Regions from separate parts of the Streptomyces sp. NPDC057099 genome, predicted to be linked through region 2. Evidence: riboswitches for the same ligand, from Rfam matches in the RefSeq annotation. Region 2 holds a riboswitch; the other holds the start of a gene.

Region 1 (4,803 bases), on a different contig from region 2:
ACCAGGGCGAGCAGGTCCAGCTGGTGGTGGATGTCGAGGTGGTTGGTGGGCTCGTCCAGGAGGAGTTCCCGGGGTTCCTGCGCGAGCGCGCGGGCGATCTGCACCCGCTGGCGTTCGCCGCCGGACAGGGTGTGCCAGGGCTGTCCGGCCCGGGCGGCGAGCCCGGTGCGCTCCAGGGCGGCGTGGATCGCCCGCTCGTCGTCCGCCGAGGCGGGTGTCCAGGCGCGGCGGTGCGGGACGCGGCCCAGCCGTACGACGTCCAGAACCGTCAGTTCGACCTGTGTGTCGGCCTGTTGCTCGACCATGGCGAGGCGGCGGGCGATGGTGCGCCGGGGCAGGTCACCGAGCGAGGTGCCGTCGAGGGTGACGACCCCGGCGGTCGGCGTGAGCAGCCCGGCCAGCAGTCGCAGCAGCGTGGACTTGCCGGAGCCGTTGGGGCCGAGGACGCCGACGGTGGAGCCGGGTTCGGGGGCGAGGGCGACGCCGTCGAGGATGAGGCGCCCGTCGGTACGGCGGCTGACCCGGTCCGCCCGGAGCCCGGCCCGCACCTGCGTCTGCGTCTCACTGGTCGGTGTCTCGGTCATCGCACCCTCCGTGTCCGGTAGAGCACCGCCACGAACGCCGGCACCCCGATCAGCGAGGTCACGACCCCCACCGGCACCTCCTGCGGATCCAGGACCGTACGGGCCAGGGTGTCCACCCAGACCAGGAACACCGCACCGGCGAGGGCGGTGATCGGCAGCAGCCGGGCGTGCCCGGGTCCGGCCAGCGCCCGGGCGGCGTGCGGCAGGACCAGCCCGACGAAGCCGATCGCCCCGGCGGAGCTGACCAGCGCGGCCGTGAGCAGGGCGGTGACGCACAGCAGCACCAGGCGGGTGCGGGCCACGGACACCCCGAGCGCGGCCGCAGCGTCCTGCCCGAAGGCGAAGGCGTCGAGGGTGCGGGCGTACGACAGGCACACCACCAGCGCCACGGCCAGGACGGCGAAGCACAGCCACACGTCGGTCCACCCGGCCCCGCCGAGCGAGCCGAGGAGCCAGAACAGCACGCCCCGGGTCGTCTCGGCGTCGGCGGCGGTCAGCACGACGAAGGAGGTGAGCGCGGAGAAGAGCTGCATGGCGGCGACGCCCGCGAGGACGACCCGGTCGGTGGTGTCGCCGAGGGTGTGGCTGAGCAGCAGCACCAGCGCGAAGGAGACCAGGGCGCCGAGGAACGCCCCCGCGGACACCGAGACGACTCCGCCGCCCACGCCCAGCACGACGATGACGACCGCGCCGGTGGAGGCGCCCGAGGACACCCCGAGCACGAACGGATCGGCGAGCGGGTTGCGCAGCAGCGACTGCATCACCGCCCCGCACACGGCGAGTCCCGCCCCGCACACGGCCGCGAGCAGGGTGCGCGGCAGCCGCAGCTGCCAGACGATCCCGTCCCGGATCGGCGTCAGGTCGGAGCTGCCGAGCCCGACGTGCGAGGCGACGACGGACCACACGTCCCCGACCCGGATGTCGGCCGGTCCGATGGTGATCGCCAGGGCCACGGAGACCACCAGCAGCAAGGCGCCCGCGACACCGAGCGCCGGTCCGCGGACGGTCACTTCACGAGCCCGAACTCACGCAGTCCGGCCGCGACCTTCTCCACGCCCTCGACGGTGCGGATGGTCGGGTTCATGGCCTGCCCGCTGAGCAGCACGTACCGCTTGTTCTTGACGGCGTCCATGTTCTTGGTGACCGGGTCGGACTCCAGGAAGGCGATCTTCCGCTTCGCCGACTCGGCGGTCTCCGAGTTGCGCGTGAGATCGCCGATGACCAGGACGTCGGGGTTGCGGTCGGCGACCGTCTCCCAGTTGACCTGCGGCCATTCCTCGTGCGTGTCGTCGAAGGCGTTCTCGGCGCCGAGGGCACGCGTCATGATGCCGGGCGCCCCGCAGCAGCCGGCCATGTAGGGCGACTCGGAGTTGGCGAACCAGTACAGAAGGGAGACGTCCGAGGCGTCGACGCCCCGCGTGGCCTTCTTCATCCGCTGCTGGAGGGAGGCCACGAGCTTGTCGCCGCGGTCCTTCACTCCGAACACGGTCGCGAGGTCCCGCACCTCGCCGTAGACGGCGTCGATGCCCAGCGCCTTGTCGCGCTTGCCGTCGCCGCCGCCCGAGTTGTCCTTGCCGGCGCAGTCGGACGGGGAGACGTACGTGGGCACGCCGAGCTTCTCGAACTGGTCGCGGGTGGCGACGCCGCCCTTGCCGAGGGTGGAGACGAAGGACGCGGCGACGAAATCGGGCTCGGAGTCCAGGACCCGTTCGAAGGAGGGGTTGTTCTCGGCGATGCGCGGCACCTTCGCGTTGGCCTTCTCCAGCCCCTTCATCACGGGGTCGGTCCAGGTGGCCGTGCCGGCTATTCGGTCGGCGAGGCCGAGGGAGAGCAGGATCTCGGTGGTGCCCTGGTTGAGGGAGACGGCGTGCCGGGGCGCCTTGTCGACCCGGACCTTCCGGCCGCAGTTGTCGAGGGTGGCGGACGCCTTGGCCTTGGGGGCCTCGGAGCCTGCGCAGCCGGTCATGAGCAGGGAGCAGGCCGCGAGCAGGACGGCGGCGCGGGCGGGTCGGGCGAGGGGCAAGGAAACCAGTCCTCAGACGTCGAGGGCCCGATCGCGGAGCCCGGTCGTACGGTGCTCCCCCACCGCCGGCCGGCCGCGGGGGCCGCCAGCAGGTCTTCGGACTCGGGTTCATCCGGTGCGGGGCGCCTTCCCGTACGGCATACGAGCCGTTCAGTGGCCGCGGCCCCGCCCGTCCCCCTCACCGCTGCGCGTCAGTTCCGGATTCGCACCGGATTCCCTGACCCACGTACATGGGTTCGACTGGCCTCGGCAAGCTATCACGGAGGATCCGGGGGGAATCACGACGCACCCTGCGTCGTTGCCCGGACAGCAGCTCTTCCACGACTCCCGAGGAGGCCGCCGGTGTACGGCGACGACGCAACGGTCCGCAGGATCCTCACCGAGCTCGGCGACACCTGGGCCGTGGTGGGCCTGTCGTCGAACCGGCAGCGCGCGGCGTACGGCGTCGCCGCCGTGCTCCAGCGCTACGGCAAGCGCGTCGTGCCCGTGCACCCCAAGGCGGAGACCGTGCACGGCGAGCAGGGGTACGCGAGCCTGGCGGACATCCCCTTCGACGTGGACGTCGTGGACGTGTTCGTGAACAGCGACCTCGCCGGAGCGGTCGCGGACGAGGCCGTCGCGAAGGGCGCCGGGGCGGTGTGGTTCCAGCTCGGCGTCGTCGACGAGGCGGCGTACGACCGCACCCGGGCCGCGGGCCTGGAGATGGTGATGGACCGCTGCCCGGCGATCGAGATCCCCCGGCTCGGGCCTTCATAATCGAGCGCATGACCCACGCTTCCTCCCCTGCGAACTCCGCTGCCCCGCAACACTTCCCCGTCGTCGTCGTGGGCGCCGGTCCCGCCGGACTGACCATCGGCAACATCCTGCGGGCCGCCTCCGTGGACTGTCTGGTGCTGGAGACCGAGACCCGGGAGTTCATCGAACAGCGGCCCCGGGCCGGTGTCATCGAGGAGTGGGCCGTACGGGGCCTGGAGAAGCGGGGCCTCGCCCGGAATCTGCTGGACCGCGCCGAGCTGCACACCTCGTGCGAATTCCGTTTCGACGGAGAGCGGTACCGGTTCCACTACGGCGAGATGACGGGCAGTCATCACTTCGTCTACCCGCAGCCGTTGCTGGTGACGGACCTGGTGCGCGAGTACGCCGACGTGCGCGGCGGGGAGATCCGCTTCGGGGTCCGGGACGTCGAGGTGCAGGACATCGACACCGACCGGCCGTCCGTGTCGTACACCTGCCCGGAGACGGGTGAACAGCGGCTCGTGCACTGCGACTTCGTGGCCGGCTGCGACGGGGCGCGCGGAGTGACGCGGGCCTCGCTGCCGCCGGAGCGGGTCCGGGTCGCCCGGCACGACTACGGCATCGGCTGGCTGGCGCTGCTCGCCGAGGCCCCGCCATCGGCCGACTGCGTGCTGTTCGGCTGTCACGGGAACGGCTTCGCGGGCCAGATGCCCCGCAGCCCGGAGGTGACCCGCTACTACCTCCAGTGCCCGCCGGGCGACGACCCGGAGAACTGGCCGCACGAGCGCGTCTGGGCGGAGCTGCGGCAGCGGCTCGGGGCGGCCGGTGTGCCGCCGCTGACGGAGGGGCGGCTGATCGAGAAGCGCGTCCTGGACATGCACGACTACGTGGTCGAGCCGATGGTGCACGGCCGGCTGTACCTCGCCGGCGACGCGGCCCATCTGGTCGCCCCCATCGCCGCCAAGGGCATGAACCTCGCCCTGCACGACGCCTTCCTGCTCGGCGACGCCCTGGCGGACCGCCTGACCGACGGGGACGACAGCGGCCTCGGCGGCTACGCGGAGGCCTGCCTGCGGCGGGTGTGGGACTACCAGGAGTTCTCACAGTGGCTGGCCGAGGTGTTCCACGGGGCGGCGTCGGGCGACCCGTACCGCGCGGGCACCTCGATCGCACGGCTGCGCCGCCTGTTCTCGTCGCCCGTGGCGGCCGCCGCCTTCGCCGAGCGGTACCTGGGGACGGCCGAGCGGTACTGATTCAGTCGTGCGGGGGGCGGTCGCTGAGACGGTGGTCGGCCACGTTCAGCGCCTCGTCCACGAGTCGGCGCAGATGGCCGTCGCGAAGTGAGTAGATCACGCGGCGGCCCTCTTTGCGTGTGTCCACCAGGCCCGCGAGACGCAGCCGCGCCAGGTGCTGGCTGACGGCGGGCCGTGCCGCCCCGCACGCCTCCGTGAGGGTCGTGAC
Region 2 (4,803 bases):
CGGCCGCGAGCGTCAGGCGAGTCCGGGCCGCTCCCCGTCCAGTTCGGCGCGGACGGTCCGGGCCGCCGAGACCAGGTTCTCCAGGGACGCGCGGGTCTCGGTCCAGCCGCGGGTCTTCAGGCCGCAGTCGGGGTTGACCCACAGCCGCTCGGCGGGGATGGCCTGCAGGCCGGTGCGCAGCAGGTCGGCCGCCTCCTGTGCGCCCGGAACCCGCGGGGAGTGGATGTCGTAGACACCCGGCCCCGCCTCGCGCGGATAGCCGTGCGAGGCGAGTTCGCGGGCGACCTGCATATGGGAGCGGGCGGCCTCCAGGCTGATGACGTCCGCGTCGAGGTCGTCGATGGCCTGCACGATGTCGCCGAACTCGGCGTAGCACATGTGCGTGTGGATCTGCGTGTCCGGCCGCACCCCGGCCGTGCTGAGCCGGAAGGCCTCCGTGGCCCACGCCAGATACTCCGGCCGGTCGGCGGCACGCAGCGGCAGTGTCTCGCGCAGGGCGGGCTCGTCGACCTGGATGACCGACGTCCCGGCCGTCTCCAGGTCTCCCACCTCGTCGCGCAGGGCGAGGGCGACCTGCCGGGCCGTCTCGGCGAGCGGCTGGTCGTCGCGGACGAAGGACCAGGCGAGCATGGTGACCGGCCCGGTGAGCATGCCCTTGACCGGACGGTCCGTGAGGGACTGCGCGTACGTCGTCCAGCGCACGGTCATCGGCTCGGGGCGGGAGATGTCGCCGGCCAGGATCGGCGGGCGGACGTAGCGGGTGCCGTAGGACTGGACCCAGCCGTGCTGCGTGGCGAGGTAGCCGGTGAGCTGCTCGGCGAAGTACTGGACCATGTCGTTGCGTTCGGCCTCGCCGTGCACCAGGACGTCCAGACCGGCCTTCTCCTGGAAGGAGATCACCTCCTGGATCTCGGCCTTGATGCGCTCCTCGTAGCCGGCCGTGTCGATACGGCCCGACCGCAGGTCCGCCCGGGCGGTACGCACCTCACCGGTCTGCGGGAAGGAGCCGATCGTGGTCGTCGGCAGCAGGGGCAGACCGAGCCGGGCGCGCTGGGCGGCGGTTCGCTCGGCGTACGGCAGCGAGCGGCGGGCGTCCGCCCCGGACACCGCGGCCGTGCGGGCGCGGACCGCCGGGTCGCGGGTGATCGGGGAGTTCGCCCGGGAGGACAGGTCCGCCCGGTTCGCGGCGAGTTGCGCGCCGATCGTGTCGGTGCCCTGCGCGAGACCGCGCGCGAGGGTGACGATCTCGGCGGTCTTCTGCCGCGCGAAGGCGAGCCAGCGCAGGACCTGCGGCTCGATGTCCCGCTCCGCCCCCGTGTCCAGCGGCACGTGCAGGAGGGAGCAGGAGGCCGAGACGTCGACCCGGTCGGCCAGGCCGAGGAGCGTGCCGAGCCGGGAGAGCGAGGCCGCCAGGTCGTTGATCCAGATGTTGCGGCCGTTGACCACACCGGCGACCAGCCGCTTGCCCGGCAGACCGCCCACCGCCGCCAGATCGTCCAGGTTGGCCGCCGCCGACTCCGTGAAGTCCACCGCGAGTCCCTCGACCGGCGCCTTCGCCAGTACCGGCAGGGCGTTCCCGAGCCGGTCGAAGTACGAGGCCACCAGCAGCTTCGACCGGTCGGTGAGGGCTCCGAGGTCGCGGTAGGCACGCTCGGCGGCGTTCAGCTCGGCCGGGGTCCGGTCCTGGACCAGGGCAGGCTCGTCCAGCTGGACCCACTCGGCGCCCGCCGCGCGCAGGTCGGCGAGGACCTCTGCGTACACGGGCAGCAGCCGGTCCAGGAGCGTGAGCGGCTCGAAGTCGGCGGGCACACCCGGAGCGGGCTTGGCGAGAAGCAGATACGTGACGGGGCCGACGAGGACGGGGCGCGCGGTGTGGCCGAGCGCCAGCGCCTCGCGCAGCTCGGCGACCTGCTTGGCGGAGTCGGCGGTGAAGACCGTGTCCGGACCCAGCTCGGGCACCAGGTAGTGGTAGTTCGTGTCGAACCACTTGGTCATCTCCAGTGGCGCCACGTCCTGCGTGCCACGCGCCATGGCGAAGCAGCCGTCCAGGGCGTCCGCCGCGACGGCCTCCCGGTGACGGTCGGGGATCGCGCCGACCATGACGGTGGTGTCCAGGACGTGGTCGTAGAACGAGAAGTCGCCCGTCGGGACCTCGTCGATGCCGGCGTCGGCCAGCTGCCGCCAGTTCGAGGCGCGCAGGTCGGCGGCGGTGGCCCGGAGGGCGTCGGCGGTGACGCGGCCCTTCCAGTAGCCCTCGATCGCCTTCTTCAGTTCCCTGTTCTGTCCCTGGCGGGGGTAGCCGTACACGGTGGCCCGTGCTGCCGCGGCTGCGGGCTTGGTGGTCACGGAGATCTCCTTCGCGAGACGAATCCCTGAGATCCCGGCGACGGGACGAGAGCGCGAAGGGGTGACGAACCCGACGGAGTCGACCTCGCGCGGCACAGCGCGGTCGTTCGCCTGGTAAGTACGCCGACCCGCCCTCGAGGTCACCGGAATGTCCGCGCACGGATCGTCCGCGCGCGGGCAGTTGGCAGGTCTTCGGACTCGCGGGCACGTTCTCACCATGTGAGAACACCTACTGGCCGTCGCTTCCCGGGCCCTGCGTGGACCCAGTGCGTATGACGGCGGTCGTTCCCGCTCACCGCTGCGGGGCAGTCCCGGATTCCCACCGGGTTCCCTCTTGCGACGCATCCCGCCTGGCTGACGGGGCGAACCAGCTGCACCGCCAGCCTATACACGGTCAGGCCGCGGAAGCGACCCTCAGCCGCCGCTCACCGGCCGCCCCGCCGCCAGCGCGGCCAGCTCCTCCGGGGTGCGCGGACCGGGCGCCGACCCGGTCAACAGCCCCTGCGCGCGCAGGAGGTCCGCGGCGGCGGCACCCCACGGCAACCGCAGTCCCGCCTGCCGGAGGAGATCGGTCCGGGCCAGCGCCGTGGGCGCGGGGGCGAGGTGCACACCGTCCGGGGTGAGGAGCGCCGCGTCGTCGGCCCAGCGCAGGGCGAGATCGACGTCGTGGGTGGCCATCACCACCGTGGTGCCGCTCGCCCGCAGCCCGTCGAGCGTGGCCAGGAGCCGTTCCTGGCCGTCGGGGTCGAGTCCGGCCGTCGGCTCGTCGAGGATCAGGACACGGGGCCGCATGGCGACCGCGCCCGCGATGGCGGTCCGCTTGCGCTGCCCGTAGGAGAGCAGATGGGTGGGCCGGTCGGCCAGGGCGCCGATGTCCAGGGCGGCGAGCGACTCCGCCACCCGCGCCCGTACCTCCGTGTCGGACAGCCCGAGGTTCAGCGGCCCGAACGACACGTCCTGCTCGACGGACGCCGCGAACAGCTGGTCGTCAGGGTCCTGCACCACGAGCTGGACGGTCGTCCGCAGCCGGGTCAGGCCCTTGCGGTCGTACGTCACCGGCTGCCCGTCGACCGTCAACCGCCCCTCGTGCGGCCGCAGTCCGCCGCTGAGCAGCCGCATCAGCGTGGTCTTGCCGCTGCCGTTGCGGCCGAGCAGCGCGAGCGCCCGCCCCTCGCGGATCTCGAAGTCGAGGCCGCTGAGCACGGCCGGGCCGTCCTCGTAGGCGAAGGACGCGCCCCGCAGGGCGACGAGGGCGGGCTCGCTCATGTCAGCGGCCTTTCCAGTACGAAGGTGAGGACGGCCAGTGCCGCGAGGAGCGCGCAACTGGCGACCGTGAAGCGGACGGAGACGCGGGCCTCGGGCACCAGGACACGCAGGGTCCCGTCGTAGCCGCGCCCGGCGAGACCCGCCTGGAGGCGGGCCGCCCGGTCGAAGGCCCGGACGAACGCGGTCGCGCCGAGCCCGCCCAGCGAACGCCAGGCGGCGGCCCGCGTGGTGTGCCCGAGCCGGGCTGCCTGCGCGTCACGGATCCGGCGCACGGAGTCAAGCAGCAGAAAGCTCATGCGGTACGTCACGAGCGCGACATCGACGACCGGCGCCGGGACGCCGGCCCGGACCAGGCGCGGCAGCAGGTCGGACATGGGTGTGGTGAAGGCGAACAGCAGCACCCCGAGGGAGGCCGCCGAGGTGCGCAGCAGCAACTCCCCGGCCCGCAGCGGCCCGTCGTCCGCGAGGGAGACGAAGCCCTCCGGCCCGCCGACCTGGACGAGCAGTGTGAGGGCACCGGTCACGCAGAAGCCCAGCGGCACCCGGTAGGCCCGCCACAGCCTGCGGCCGGGTACCCCGGCCGGCCCCAGCAGCAGGGACACGGCCGTCACCAGCACCAGGGCGGCGCCCGGCCAGGGCGGCAGCGAGATGGCCAGTACGGTGAGTCCCAGACCGAGCACGGCCTTGTCCACGGGATGGCGGTGGCGCCAGCGACTGCTGTGCGCCGCCGCGTCGATCGGCAGCACGCGGCTCAGGCCCTTTCGGCCGTGGACTCCTCGGGATCGCGTTCCCGCGCCTGCTGCTCACCCTGGCGCCGGCCCCGGCGCAGGCCGAAGTAGTAGGCGAGGACACCGGCACCCAGCGCCGCCTGCAGGGCGAACAGGGCCGATTCGATCTCACCCGACGGCGGCTCGTACAGCGGCGAGAACCAGGGCTTGTAGTCCGGGTCGATCTCGGTGATCGCCGTCTCGGCCTGCGCGTCGGCGCCCGTGAACGGCTCCTCCTTGTGGTCGCCGAGGCCGAGCGCGAGCGGCAGTACGGCGAGCGCGGCCACGGCGATCAGCAGCAGGAGGTTGATCTTCGTGTTCTTCTTCATCGGGCCGCCACCTCGGTCTCGGTCCCGGACTGCTTCTTGGCGAGGAGCACGCCCAGCCGGGTCAGTTCGCCCTTGCTGGACTGCACCAGCAGCCG

Evidence for each region. Region 2 has a riboswitch for cobalamin ahead of metE (5-methyltetrahydropteroyltriglutamate--homocysteine S-methyltransferase). Riboswitches for the same ligand answer to the same signal wherever they lie in the genome.
Region 1: another riboswitch for cobalamin. It lies ahead of ACFT4A_RS00390 (ABC transporter substrate-binding protein); the one in region 2 lies ahead of metE (5-methyltetrahydropteroyltriglutamate--homocysteine S-methyltransferase).

Annotation. Positions count from the first base shown of each region.
Region 1 covers NZ_JBHUTX010000001.1:74,977-79,779, reverse strand. The annotation lists gene ACFT4A_RS00400 (ABC transporter ATP-binding protein) at 1-584, opposite strand, end outside; gene ACFT4A_RS00395 (FecCD family ABC transporter permease) at 581-1,594, opposite strand; gene ACFT4A_RS00390 (ABC transporter substrate-binding protein) at 1,591-2,550, opposite strand; cobalamin riboswitch at 2,677-2,867, opposite strand; gene ACFT4A_RS00385 (CoA-binding protein) at 2,950-3,363, shown strand; gene ACFT4A_RS00380 (4-hydroxybenzoate 3-monooxygenase) at 3,372-4,595, shown strand; gene ACFT4A_RS00375 (ArsR/SmtB family transcription factor) at 4,597-4,803, opposite strand, start outside.
Region 2 covers NZ_JBHUTX010000008.1:193,135-197,937, reverse strand. The annotation lists gene metE (5-methyltetrahydropteroyltriglutamate--homocysteine S-methyltransferase) at 13-2,346, opposite strand; cobalamin riboswitch at 2,512-2,733, opposite strand; gene ACFT4A_RS14370 (energy-coupling factor ABC transporter ATP-binding protein) at 2,761-3,612, opposite strand; gene cbiQ (cobalt ECF transporter T component CbiQ) at 3,609-4,358, opposite strand; gene ACFT4A_RS14360 (energy-coupling factor ABC transporter substrate-binding protein) at 4,364-4,708, opposite strand; gene ACFT4A_RS14355 (energy-coupling factor ABC transporter permease) at 4,705-4,803, opposite strand, start outside.